2 linked regions of the Algoriphagus machipongonensis genome follow. The protein of the gene in region 2 interacts with the protein of the main gene of each other region in a pairwise test. Links are inferred from orthologs where the notes say so. Each region holds a gene or a part of one and is shown on either strand. Other genes may lie near its edges. The genes, in order: ALPR1_RS04390 and ALPR1_RS16620.

Region 1 (6,742 bases), 2.9 Mb from region 2 along the record:
GCCCATTACCACTGTAGATAGCGTCCCTATTAATGCCACCCAGATTAGAAACTGTGTTAACCCAACTGCTCCAATACCAACAATTTTACCAAGCATCAATTGAAAAGGTTTTAATGAAGAAACCAGAATTTCTACAATTCGGCTGGATTTTTCTTCAATCACCCCTTGCATGATTTGATTGCCGTAAACAAAAATAAAGATATAGATCAAGATGCCTGTCAAGAAGCCTAAAGCATAGTTTACCGTGGCATCATTGACAGTTTCTTCCCCTTCATCACCAAGAGTAATAGAGCGAATTCCCACTTTTGTTCTGACTTCATTGATTATTTTAGGGTCAATACCACTTTCATACAACCGTTGCTCCTCTATCTTCTTTTTTAGGTTATTTTCGAGGTAGTTAATCAAATTCATACTGGGATTTTCCTCCCCATAGAAAACAATCCCTTTCGGGTCTTTAAGGTCAAATTCAGGAATGAGCAAAAACCCATACCGGTCTCCATCCATTACTTTCTGTTTGGCTTCATTCACATTGGAGTCGGAAAATGAAAAAGCATATTGCTCGGAACTTTCTAGAAAAAACATTTTGTTTTTGTCCACCACTTCGATAATGCGAAGCCCTTGACTGGTATCATCCTCCAAGGCAATCCAAACAAAGACTCCCATGATCGCCGGAAAGATCAATGGCGTCAATAAGGTGGCCAGCAAAAAAGATTTCTTCTTCACACGAGCGAGATATTCCCGCTTTATCACAAGCCAGATTTTATCCATTTTCTGTTGCTTTTACCTGATGAATAAAAATTTCCTCCATACTGGGTGTCATTTCCTGAAACACCCGAACTTGTCCATATTGCATTAATTCAGATAAAAGTTCATTGGGAGATTTCCCACTGAGCGGCAAGGTAAAGTGATGGACACCATCCTCTTCTTTAGCGGTCCATTCCTGGGGTATTAATTTTTTAGGATCCGAAAGTGAAATGCTATAAACCTCAGGTCTAAAGCTTTTCTTCACTTCTTTTATCGTGCCGTCTAGAATCTTCTTAGAACGGTTAATCATCGCTACTTGATCACAAAGCAACTCCACAGACTCCATTCGGTGGGTACTGAGGATGACAGTAGTCCCTTTTGTCTTCAGTTCTAGAATTTCGTTTTTGATCAACTCCGCATTTACCGGATCAAAACCTGAAAAAGGCTCATCTAAAATAAGTAAAGGTGGCTCATGAATAATGGTGGAAATAAACTGTACTTTCTGAGCCATTCCTTTGGAGAGATCTTCTATCTTCTTTTCCTTCCAGGAAGCAATATCCATTTTCTCAAGCCAGAATTTTATTTTGTCTTTGGCATCTTGCTGGGACAAACCTTTTAATCTGGCAAAATACAATAGCTGATCCCAGACTTTCATTTTCTTGTAAAGTCCTCTTTCTTCTGGGAGATAACCTATTTTAGAAATATGAGATGGATTTAAAGGAACATCCTCGATTAAAATCTCTCCTGAATCTCCCTCGATAATTTGGTTAATGATTCGTATCAAGGTGGTTTTTCCGGCACCATTGGGACCTAACAAACCAAAAATGACGCCTTTCGGAACAAACAGATTTACATCTGTAAGCGCTTTATTCGAACCGTAAGTTTTATTGAGGTTATTTATTTGAAGCATAAAGGCAAAAAACTATTCTATTCAATCGTTAAAGATCCTACACCCACGTCAACGATCAATTCGAGCAATCGTGGATCAGATTCTTTATAGCCTTTGGTAATATAAGTATGCTCATCGATAGATTTCAAATATTTGGGAAGAGTGGTTCGACACATGGCAGTAGTTTTCACTCTAATCTTTACGGGGTTGGATTCATCCGGCAAGAGTAAATTGAGTGTTCCAGCTCCCACGGCAGCAATTACTTGGCACTTGGAAGGCATGGCTTCGGAAAAATTAAGATCCAATGAACCATAGTTAACCTCAAAGATCATTTTTCTAGCATTCGAAAAATTGATATCATTTAGTTTTACTGATCCCATATTCAGAGTTACCAAAAGGGTGTCCATTTGGACTTGATTGGGGTCTCTTGTGCCATAATGAATTAACACGTCTGCGCTGGCACTTTTCACTTTCATCTTACTGATGGGGAGTTGTGCCAAATCAAACTCGGCTTTCCCCATCCCTAGGGTAAAATCCAAGTTGTACAGAAAATTGGAAGCTAAGCCAAGATCCCAGGTATGATCAAAATCATCTTTGCTACCCGAAAATAACTTGGAAGTAATGCTTTTACCTAGGTTATCTGCTTCTACGTTTTTGTGCACCAAAGAAGCCTCAAGAAGATTATTTTTAATTTCTTGAGAAAAAACCGGAAGAATATTCGTTTTCTGGAGGTGACCATGGATATAGAGAGGCTCCATGGACTTGATCCTTTTAAGATGAGTGGTGCTTTTATAAGTAGAGAATCCGAGATTTACCATCTCAAACCCCTTTGTATCAGTGACTTTAAACTCTTTTACAAGCTGTGCCTTGTTCACACCTACCCATCCAAAAACTCCGAGAAACAGTAGACACAATTTTTTAAGCATACGGATAAGTTACGGGGAGGCTTTCAAAAGGTTTTTAAAAATATAAAAAAAGCCAGAAATGATTCTGGCTAATTGATTTTTTAAAAGAACTCCTTCATCTTATCGAAAAAGGTTTTATCCGATTTCCCTGGGTCAGGCCTGAAATTTTCTGAATCTTTCAGACTTTCCAAAGATTGTTTTTCTTCCTTACTCAAATGTGTTGGTGTCCACACGTTCACCATGATCAGTTGATCACCGCGGCTGTAGCCATTGATATCTTTGATCCCTTTTCCTTTCAATCGAAGCATTTTACCACTTTGGGTTCCAGCATCAATTTTAATTTTTACTTTTCCCTCGATCGTAGGAACTTCTACAGAAGCACCCAAAGCTGCATCGATGAATGAAACGTAAAGATCATAAATGACATTATTGCCATCTCTTTGTAAAATTTGATCTTCTACCTCCTCGATGACGATCAAAAGGTCTCCGGCTATTCCTCCTGGAATTTCATTTCCTTTTCCGGACATACTCAACTGCATGCCTTCAGCTACTCCTCCAGGAATGTTGATAGAGATCACCTCCTCTTTTACGATCAAACCTCTGGAATCTGCATCTGCTGGCTTTTTGTCAACTATTTGACCACTACCACCACAAACTCCACAGGTACTTGCTGAAACCATCTGACCAAGCATCGTATTGACTACCTTTTTGATCTGACCGCTTCCTTGACAAGTAGAACATGATTTAAATGTCACCCCTTGAGCAACGACATGTCTTTTAACCTTTATTTTTTTCTCAACTCCATTTGCAATTTCTGCAAGGTTGAGTTTAAGCTTGACGCGAAGGTTTGTTCCTTTTTTGGTTCGGCGACCTCCGCCACCAGCTCCTCCACTGAAGAAAGAACCAAATCCTCCTCCACCGAAAATATCACCAAATTGAGAGAAGATATCATCCATATTCATACCTCCACCTCCGTAGCCACCGTTTCCAGAAACGCCCTGATGACCAAATTGATCATAGCGCTGACGCTTTTCCTGGTTACTTAGGACTTCGTAGGCTTCCGCAGCTTCCTTGAATTTATCCTCTGCCTCAGGATTGTCAGGATTTTTATCTGGGTGATACTTTATTGCCAGTTTACGGTATGCTTTTTTGATCTCCTCCGGAGAGGCCGACTTAGACACACCTAATACTTCGTAATAATCTCTTTTTGCCATAATTTAATTAAGCTCCCGTTACCACTTTCGCAAAGCGTACTACTTTGTCTCCTAGTGTATAACCTTTTTCTACTACATCGATTACCTTTCCCTTCATTTCCTCATTTGGAGCAGGAATTTGAGAAATTGCCTCTTGAGTATCTGCATCAAAAGGCTTTCCTACTAAATCATCCATCACTTTAAGTCCTTTATTCTCAAGGATTTTAAGCAATTTATGAAAGATCAATTGGTTACCTTCTCTGATCTTAGAAGCATCTTCTTCCGTTTCATTCACTTTAAAAGCACGCTCAAAATCATCTACCACAGGAATAAGTTCTCTTAAAACTTCCTCAGAAGCGTTGGTGATTAAATCCAACCTCTCTTTTGAAGTTCTTTTTCTGAAGTTTTCAAAATCAGAATACAACCTCAAATACTTATTCTTCAACTCAGCATTTTCAGCTTCAAGTTTATCTACTGCCGAAACATTTTCTTCATTCGATTCAGCTTTCGCTTCTTCGTTTTCCTGTGCTTCTTGTGTTTCTTTTACTAGCTGCTCCTCTGCTTGATCTAGTTCCTTATCCACTTGTTCTTTATTTTTCATAAATATTTTGCAATAGTTGGCTCCAGCATTTTAACAATATTGTTGCCATCCTTTCTAAACTGACAATCTGACACTTTAAGACTGGTGAATTGCCTGCCAAATCAGATCTTTCAACTTATCTAGGTTAAATTGACTGACAGAAGAAATGAAAACGTAAGGGACGCCTTCCGGTAAATCTGACTTCATTTCACCCATGAGCTCCTCGTCCAGCATATCTGATTTTGAGACAGCCAGTATTCTTTGCTTATCCAAAAGTTCAGGATTATACTTTTCCAATTCACCTAACAATATCTGGTATTGCTCCTGGATACTTGGAGCATCTACAGGCACCATAAATAATAGGATAGAATTCCTTTCTATATGCCTCAAAAATCTAATCCCAAGTCCTTTCCCTTCCGATGCTCCTTCAATGATTCCTGGGATATCCGCCATCACGAATGATTTATCATCTCGATAACCAACCACACCCAAATTTGGAACGAGCGTAGTAAAAGGGTAATCTCCTATCTCAGGCTTGGCTGCTGAAATAGAAGAAAGCAAAGTACTCTTTCCTGCATTTGGAAAACCTACTAATCCTACGTCGGCAAGTAATTTTAATTCAAGAATAATCCATTCCTCAATCCCTTCTTCTCCGGGTTGGGAGTAATGTGGGGCTTGATTGGTGGAAGTTTTGAAATGATCATTTCCAAGACCTCCTCTACCTCCTTTGGTCAGGATAACTTCTTGACCGTCTTCTGTGATTTCACATCTCTTTTCACCGGTTTCTGCATCTTTGGCCACTGTACCCAAAGGAACATCTAAAATAATATCCTTCCCATCTGCTCCTTTCCTTCGACCACCTTCTCCACCTTTTCCTGATTCAGCAATGACATGTTTTTTATATTTTAAATGAAGAAGTGTCCAGTGCTGTGCATTTCCTCTTAATATAATATGACCACCGCGTCCACCGTCACCTCCATCTGGGCCTCCTTTAGGAACATGCTTTTCCCTGCGGAAATGCAAAGAACCTGCACCTCCTGCTCCGGATCGTGAACAAAATTTTACGTAATCAATGAAATTAGAATCAGCCATTTCTAGAAAGAAAAAAGGCTAAGCTGGAAGCCTAGCCAAATTGTGAATTGCAAAATTAGGAAATTATAGGCAATCAGTAGCTATCAATTACCGAAGTGATCTGATTAAAAATCTCATCGATCTCACCTACTCCATTGATTTTTTGAAACTTACCTTGCTGCTCATAGTATCCAGCCACTGGTAAAGTCTCATTCATATAAACCTGAATTCGAGTATTAATTTTCTCATCGTCCTGATCATCGGCTCTATTCGAAGTCTTTCCTCTTTCCTTGATACGTTCTCTCAAAACATCCTGTGGGACATCCAAGGCGATCATACCAGAAATAACCAGATCATGGTGCGACAACATCTTATCCAAAGCCTCAGCTTGAGCGGTGGTCCTAGGAAACCCATCAAAAATGAACCCTTTAGAATCTTTCGTTTCGCTGATTTTCTCCTCCACCATCTTAATCACCACTTCATCTGGCACAAGATGACCTTCGTTCATGTATTTCTTTGCAAGCAGCCCCAACTCAGTGCCTTCTCCCAAATGTTTCCTGAACAAATCCCCTGTTGATAAATGGGTCAATCCATATTTCTGAATTAATTTTTCACTTTGGGTGCCTTTGCCCGCACCCGGAGGGCCAAATAATACGATGTTATACATTCCTGATTTCATTAATTAAGGAGTATCATGCTGATAGATCTCCGGCAGATTTCTACCCAAACTATCATAATCAAGGCCGTAGCCGACGACAAATTTATTGGGAATTTCAAAACACACATAATCAATTGCATAATTAAACTGAAAAGCCTCAGGTTTATAGAGAAGGGTAACGATAGAAATATTTGCTGGATTATAGTCAGAAATCTGCTCTAGCATGTGATTCATGCTGATTCCGGTATCAACTATATCTTCCACAATTAGAATATTTTTACCTGTTAAATTTTCTCCCAACCCAATCAAAGTTTTTACTTTTCCAGTGCTTTCTGTCCCTTGATAAGAGCTAATCTTAACAAATGAGCATTCTAAAGGGAGGTCAATTGCACGGCAAAGATCTGCCATAAAAATAAATGAACCATTTAATACACCTATTAATAGAAGGTCTTCACCTTTATACTTCTGAGATATTTCAGCCCCAATTTGAGAAATTCTCTCCTGAATTTGTTTTCGATTGATAAAGGGTTTGAAATTTTTATCCTTTAACTGAACAGACATTTTCCGAATTTTAAAGATTTGCGAGTAGGTAATTATATAAACTTATCATCGAATCAATGTCCGATAATGACACTTTTTCATCTGGAGAGTGAACGTTACCTTCTGCAGCACCTATAAAACACCAATCAATTGCATAGGGTG
Region 2 (6,873 bases):
TGATAAACGACACGACCTGAAAGAAAAAGATGCGAAAAGAGAACTCCAGCGAATGGCCCTTGACTGATGTTTATGGGATATGCCGCCAGTCTATTTTACCGCTCTACAAAGAACCTAGTTTCGATTCTGCATTAGTCTCCCAATTACTTTTTGGGGAGTGCTACCAAGTGCGGAAGATCACCTCGACCCAGAATTGGTATAAAATTTTTCATGAAGACACCGAATTGGAAGGCTGGATTACATCCAAATCTCTCAAAAACATCAATTCAGACGAGTATCAAGAATTTCTAAATCAAGATTTCCAAGTTGTCACCAGCCCAGTAGCGGTGATAGAATATCTGGGCACAAATCTTTATTTACTTCCCGGAAGTAGACTGCATTTTTCAGATTTGGAATTGTTCAACTGGCAAGATCATATCGGGTTTACTGGGTCTGTTAGAAGCCATGCCATCAAATCTAGTAGGGAGGAATTGATCGATATAGCGCTAAAATATCTCAATGCTCCTTTCCAGTCTGGAGGTAGAAGCATTTTTGGTTTGGATGAGAAATTGGGCTTTGCATTAATTTATTCAACAGCGGGATATGGGTGGAAAGATCAACGACTTCCAGGAAAAATGATCCCTTCCTCAAACATTATCCCGGGAGATTTGCTTATTTTCAAGGATTTAGAGAGTAAAATTACTCATATGTCAATGTATTTGGGTGCGGAAGAAGTCATGTGGATGGATGAAAAAATGAAAATCTCCGATATTGACGAATGGGAATCAATTCAAAAAACTAATGCTGGAAGCCGCTTTGAGGTGGAAGGCAGGTCAATTTTAAGTTAGCATGGAAAAAAGAGTATTGGTTTTGAATTTGGATCATTCTCCGGTGGCAGTAGTCCCTGTGCAAAAAGCAATCGTCTTATTACTTTTAGAAAAAGCTAGTTGCCTGACTACTTATGAGCTTTTAAAAATCAGGACGGTAAGTCGAAATTTTGAATACCCGGCTGTCATTCGTCTCGTTGACTATAAAAATATACCTTACCGTGGGGTGCTACTTAATCGTTCTAATTTATTCAAAAGAGATAATGGAGAATGCCAATATTGTGGAAGCAAAAAGCATCTCACAGTGGATCATGTAGTTCCCAGGTCCAAAGGAGGTAAAACGAATTGGATGAACCTTGTCACTGCCTGCCATAGGTGCAATGTCAATAAAGGCGATAAGTCTCCTGAACAAGCTGGTTTAACTTTAAGAAATGAGCCATTTAGGCCTACTTTATCCTATTTTTTAGCAGAATATGCAGAAAGACAAGCTGCTGAATGGTTGCCATTCTTGGCTAGCAAAGCAGTAAGCTAGATCCAGAACCGTATTTTATTTCCGGAATTTTATCCTCGAAAATGAATATCGAAGGCAATGTGATTTTTGGCAAAGAAATTGCCTTTCATTGAATATGAAGTTTTCGTTAATCTATTCTCTTTTTTTGACGCTTGCAATGAGCTGGAATCAGGCTCAATATGAAGAGCTGATAGGGAGTTGGCAATTAGTTGATTTTGATGGTATCAAAAAGTTGAAGTCATCTGCACAATATCTTGGTTCAAGTGCTGCTTTCAGAGAAGATATGGAAGCGAAGATAAAATTCAGACTTGAAAACACTGTTTATAAATTTCTCCCAGGGGATACTTTAGCTTATACCGATTTCGTGAAAAGTGAGATAATCCTAAGGAAGGCTAAAGTTGAATTAGGAGAAGATCATATTCTCAAAATTTATGATGCTGACCAAGTGAGAGAAGCCAAAATTGTAGAATTAGATGAAAACAGGTTGGTATTAGAGCCTGTTTCTAGTAGCTCGAATAGTGCGGGGAAGTTGTACTTTGAACGCAAATTTGAATAATAAAGAAAGTAGATCAATCACCTAGATCGGGACCGTCCTTATGGACGGTCTTTTTTATTTAAAGGAAAGAAAGTTCTCGTTTTTGAGGAATTTACTCCCCAAATCAATAAATCCATTTTTTAGTATTGCACTTTTTACGCTGGCTGAGTGTGATTTTGGGTTTGGTATAGTTTTGAAGATTAGTAAAATGACAAGGATCTAAATTCAATTCCTTGATTATTAACATTCTGACCCTAAGACCATGCTTCCTGAAACAAATGAAATAGTATCAACCGAGCCAAATAATAAAAGAGGATTTCTTCAGGATACCATGATCCAAGGGTTTTTGATTTTGCTTCCGTTAACAATTATCCTAATACTTCTATCGGTCGTATTTAATTTCATTTTTAAAATAGTGGCCCCACTTAGCGCATTAATCGACGGGGGTGGAGGAGAGCCGCATTGGTTTATTAATGTGCTATCATTAGGGATATTCTGCGTATTTGTTTTCGGGATAGGAGTACTTGTACGCAATAAAGTAGGGAAAGTCTATTTCAAGGGTTTTGAGAGAAAATACTTGTCAAAAATCCCATTGTATAGTCTGATTCACCAGACAGTGTACCAGTTCATTGGAGTGAAAAAATTACCTTTTTCTGAGGTTGTTTTGATTGATCCCTTTAATACCGGTACAAAAATGACTGGCTTTATTACCGATCAGGTAAATGATGATTATGTGACCGTTTTTGTTCCCACTGCTCCAAATCCCACCAATGGGAATATTTATCATGTCAAAAGGAAAGATGTAACACTTTTGGATGTCTCCACTCAGGATGCCATGCGTACAATCATGGGGATGGGCGCTGGGACCAAAGGTTTATTAGCAAAATCTGACCTTAAGGCTAGTGAGCCGCTAGTACCTAAAGAAGCATAGCAAGACATTTGATTTATCTATTGAACGATCAGAATAGGCGTATCGATTTTATGCCTCAATTTATTGACCGTAGTTCCAAATAGCAGGTCTTTGATGCCCGAGTGGCCATGAGCTCCCATGATCACTAAATCTACTTTTTGATCATTGACGATTTTTGCTATTTCAGTTGCAGCTACTCCAAAGCCTAATTCATGGCTAGCATTGTATCCGAGAGAAATTAACTTATCCTGATATTGAATTAAGCTGTTCACATCTTGTTGCGTCTCATGATCTAAAGTGTTTTTTCCTAGATATCTGGCAGCAGCACTTTCTACCACATGAACGAATAAATAATTGGCAGACTTTCCTCCTAGTTTTATAGCATTTTGGATGATCGCCTGCGTATTATCCGAAAAGTCTACTGCAATAGCAATGTGTTGGTAACTAATAGGTTGCCCTTCTATGAAATCTACTCCTTTGGCATGGGGAACCAAGCGTTTCTTTAATTCTCCTGGTTTAATGAATGGGTGAATAAAGATGTAAACCAATAAGGCAAAACAGGCCAATATCAGTGGGATAACAATGGTGTAAAGGTAAATAGCATTGTCTCCTGCAGTTACTAGCCACCCTTGAAGTTCATTTATAACCAATTGGATGTTCAAGAAAACAATGATTCCAGCACAAACCCATGCGAGGATTTTTACCCATAATTTGATGGTGTGCTCCTTCATTAATTTCCGATCCGAATTGAAATGAATCAACGGGATTACGGCAAAACCTAATTGTAAACTCAGTACCACTTGACTCAATACCAACAACCTTCCAAGAGCTTCTTCTCCAAAATATAGAATGGTAATAATGGCTGGAATAATAGCAATAAGCCTTGTGATCATCCTTCTCACCCAAGGTTGAATCCTTAGTTTTAGGTGACCTTCCATTACAATCTGTCCTGCCAGCGTTCCTGTGATCGTGGAGCTTTGTCCTGCTGCGATCAAAGCTATCGCAAAGAAGGTTGGAGCGATTTTCCCGAATAAGTTTTCCAGAAGTTTGGAGGCATCCTGAATTTCTGCCACATCATAAAACCCATTGACATGGAATGCTGCAGCAGCTAAGATTAAGATGGCGGCATTCACCAAAAAAGCAAGGTTGAGCGCAATAGCAGAATCGATGAAATTAAACTTCAGGGCATTTTTTATGCTTTTAGTAGAGGGATCGATTTTTCTAGTCTGCACAAGGGAGGAGTGGAGGTATAAGTTATGGGGCATAACTGTCGCTCCGATAATACCAATAGCAATATAAAGTGCATTCCCGCTTAGCGACGAGGGTACCATTCCTTTGACCACTTCACCGTAAACGGGCCCTACAATAAACATCTCCACCACAAATGAAAAGCCGATGATGGATACCAAGGAAATGATAAATAGCTCCATGGTACGCATTCCTTTGTTTAATAGGAATAGAAGGAGTAAGGTGTCCAAAGCAGTAATCGCAACACCCCAAATAAGTGGCAAGTCAAACAATAAGTTAAGACCAATCGCCATTCCCACGATCTCTGCCAAATCACAGGCAGCAATTGCAATCTCAGCTAATATATAGAGCGGGATATTTGCCCATTTTGGATAAGCTTGCTTGGATGCTTGGGCCAAGTCTAGCTTACATACCACGCCAAGTCTAGCGCTAAGTGACTGAAGCAACAAAGCCATTAAATTGGACATCAAAAGCACCCAAAGGAGCTTGTACCCAAACTCTGATCCACCGGCAAGATCTGTGGCCCAGTTTCCTGGGTCCATATATCCCACACTTACTAAGTAAGCAGGACCTAAAAACGCTAATATTTTTCTCCAGCCTTTTTTATTATGGGTTGGAACACTACCGTGTACTTCACTGAGCGATTCTGAACTCACAGGGTTGGTGGTTTGGTTTGAAAGTCTAATTCATCCGAAAGCTAAACAAAAATCCGGTGAAGGAAAAAATAAAGTTAGAGTTATCTAACAAAAAAGTTGAAAAAACATCAAATTCATGCATGGAAAGTCTATCAATTCTATCCTGTTGATAGCTAAGTAGCTAAGATGACAATGAAGGAATGGCTATTTAATTGGGTTATTTTAATTCTCGCTTTTGCAAGTTGAAAACGGTTCCAGCGGGATCTTGAATCCAATGCATATTCTCGGGAAGCTCCTCTAATTCATCGCAAGTCTCTACACCACTTAATTCAAGATATTTTGCGGCTTCCTCTACGTCAGGAACGGTAAGCTGTAACCAGGTTTCCGAATGTGTATAATTGTCCACACAATCCAGCCAGAGAACATTATTTCCAAAAATGACTTTGTGAGTTTTCGAGACGGTTGGGTTGGAAATTGGATATTCCTCAACCTCCAGTTTTAAAATATCCCTGTAGAATTCAACTGTTTTCTCATATTTACTTTTTGGGATTTTTATCGCAATATTAATTCCTGCCTCAAATTTTGATTCCATAGTTAGCTAGTTTATCCTATTAAAATAACTTTTTTTTATTCAGTTATTTAAGCTGTCAAATGGAAATGTTTTTTGTGCTTTTATAGGTCTAAGTCTAATTGACGGGGTAAAAGTTGGAAGCTCTTGCGGTGCCAAATGCAAGGGCCATGTTCTCTAATCCCTTCTCGGTGAGCTTTGGTGGGATAGCCCACATTTCGTTCCCAACCATAATGCGGATGTTCTAGGGCTAGCTTTTCCATTAATTCATCTCGGTAAACTTTTGCAAGGATAGATGCTGCCGCAATACTTGCAAATTTACCATCCCCTTTAATGACGCAAGTGAAGGGTAAAGTTAAATGAGATTTGAATCTGTTTCCATCGATGAGAAGGTGCTCGGGGCTAACTTCTAAACCTTCAATAGCCCGTGACATAGCCAAAAAAGAGGCATTCAAAATATTGATCTGATCAATTTCTTCCACACTGGCTTCGGCTACTTTCCAAGAAAGAGACTTTTCTTTTATTTCTTCAATAAGGTCCTGCCTCTGTTTTTTACCGAGCTTTTTGGAGTCATTGATCCATTCATTGGAATAGTCAGAAGGGAGTATTACTGCCGCAGCTACCACAGGTCCTGCCAAACAACCTCTACCCACTTCATCGCAGCCCGCTTCAATTCTATTAGCTTCTAAAAAGGGTTTTAGAGTCATGCTCTTTATCTTCTCTGATTTTGTAATATTTATGAATCATTTCAGCCACTAAACCAGTCCATCCTGTTTGGTGGGAAGCGCCTAGCCCCGCACCTTTGTCCCCATGGAAATATTCATAAAATAGAATGTAATCTTTGAAATGAGGATCTTCCTGAAACTTCTTGTTATCACTGTTAAATGGACGGTATCCATTCTCATCTCTCATAAAGATTTTCATACAACGATAGGAGAGTTCTTTGGCAATGATATCCATAGTCATGTATCTACCCGAACCTGTAGGGTACTCAATGGAAAAATCGCCTCCATAATAAAAGTCAAATTTCTTGAGGGACTCAATAATCAGGAAGTTAATCGGAAACCAAATAGGTCCTCTCCAGTTGGAATTTCCACCAAACATGACGGTATCGGATTCTCCAGGAGTGTATTTTATAGAAAGTTGGTCCCCAGCGATATTCATTGTGTAGGGATTTTCCAGATGATATTTGGAAAGTGACCGTATTCCGTATTCACTTAAGAATTCATTAGAATCCAACATCTTGTGTAAGATGCTTTTCATTCGATGCCCTCTTAATAAAGAAAATAGCCTTCTCTTATCGAATCCTGGTTGAACCCAGCTTGACACTAAAGCAGCGAGTTTGGGTTTTTCCCTTAAGAAAAACTCTAGTCGCTTTTTGAATTCAGGCAATTGATCAAATAAATCCTCCCTGATCGGTTCTACAGCGAAAAGTGGAATTAGGCCGACAATGGAACGGACCTTCATTCGTTTAGATTCCTTCCCTTTCACATGGAATACATCGTAAAAGAAGCTGTCTTCGTCATCCCATAAGGAAATTCCTTCCGCAGAGATATTACTCATGGCACCTGCTATGTATAGGAAGTGTTCAAGGAATTTTGTCGCAGTAAATTGGTAAACTTTGTTTTGTTCGCATAAATCAAGACTAATTCTCAGGAGA

What was found.
Region 1: the proteins of ALPR1_RS16620 (region 2) and ALPR1_RS04390 interact in binary tests that used the Escherichia coli proteins (3 or more experiments, as listed by UniProt). The link is inferred for Algoriphagus machipongonensis from one-to-one orthologs.

The regions. Positions count from the first base shown.
Region 1 is NZ_CM001023.1:1,014,799-1,021,540, reverse strand. Bases 2,547-5,360 are described here. They hold ALPR1_RS04390 (nucleotide exchange factor GrpE), read right to left. Parts: upstream 4,333-5,360; coding sequence 3,760-4,332; downstream 2,547-3,759. Other genes in these bases: obgE (GTPase ObgE), read right to left, coding at 4,408-5,360; dnaJ (molecular chaperone DnaJ), read right to left, coding at 2,640-3,752; ALPR1_RS04400 (hypothetical protein), read right to left, coding at 2,547-2,559. Outside these bases: ALPR1_RS04410 (ABC transporter permease), read right to left, coding at 1-768; ALPR1_RS04405 (ABC transporter ATP-binding protein), read right to left, coding at 761-1,654; more of ALPR1_RS04400, read right to left, coding at 1,672-2,546; more of obgE, read right to left, coding at 5,361-5,403; ALPR1_RS04380 (adenylate kinase), read right to left, coding at 5,477-6,049; hpt (hypoxanthine phosphoribosyltransferase), read right to left, coding at 6,065-6,601; ALPR1_RS04370 (zinc-binding metallopeptidase family protein), read right to left, coding at 6,612-6,742. UniProt on the Escherichia coli protein: Participates actively in the response to hyperosmotic and heat shock by preventing the aggregation of stress-denatured proteins, in association with DnaK and GrpE. It is the nucleotide exchange factor for DnaK and may function as a thermosensor.
Region 2 is NZ_CM001023.1:3,947,803-3,954,675, reverse strand. The notes cover bases 2,234-5,178. They hold ALPR1_RS16620 (Nramp family divalent metal transporter), read right to left. Parts: upstream 4,667-5,178; coding sequence 2,801-4,666; downstream 2,234-2,800. Other genes in these bases: ALPR1_RS16615 (VOC family protein), read right to left, coding at 4,863-5,178; ALPR1_RS20435 (DUF502 domain-containing protein), read left to right, coding at 2,234-2,783. In the rest of the region: smpB (SsrA-binding protein), read left to right, coding at 1-67; ALPR1_RS16640 (SH3 domain-containing protein), read left to right, coding at 30-827; ALPR1_RS16635 (HNH endonuclease), read left to right, coding at 829-1,338; ALPR1_RS16630 (hypothetical protein), read left to right, coding at 1,433-1,873; more of ALPR1_RS20435, read left to right, coding at 2,115-2,233; more of ALPR1_RS16615, read right to left, coding at 5,179-5,237; ALPR1_RS16610 (ribonuclease HII), read right to left, coding at 5,318-5,920; ALPR1_RS16605 (MGH1-like glycoside hydrolase domain-containing protein), read right to left, coding at 5,892-6,873. UniProt on the Escherichia coli protein: H(+)-stimulated, divalent metal cation uptake system. Involved in manganese and iron uptake. Can also transport cadmium, cobalt, zinc and to a lesser extent nickel and copper. Involved in response to reactive oxygen.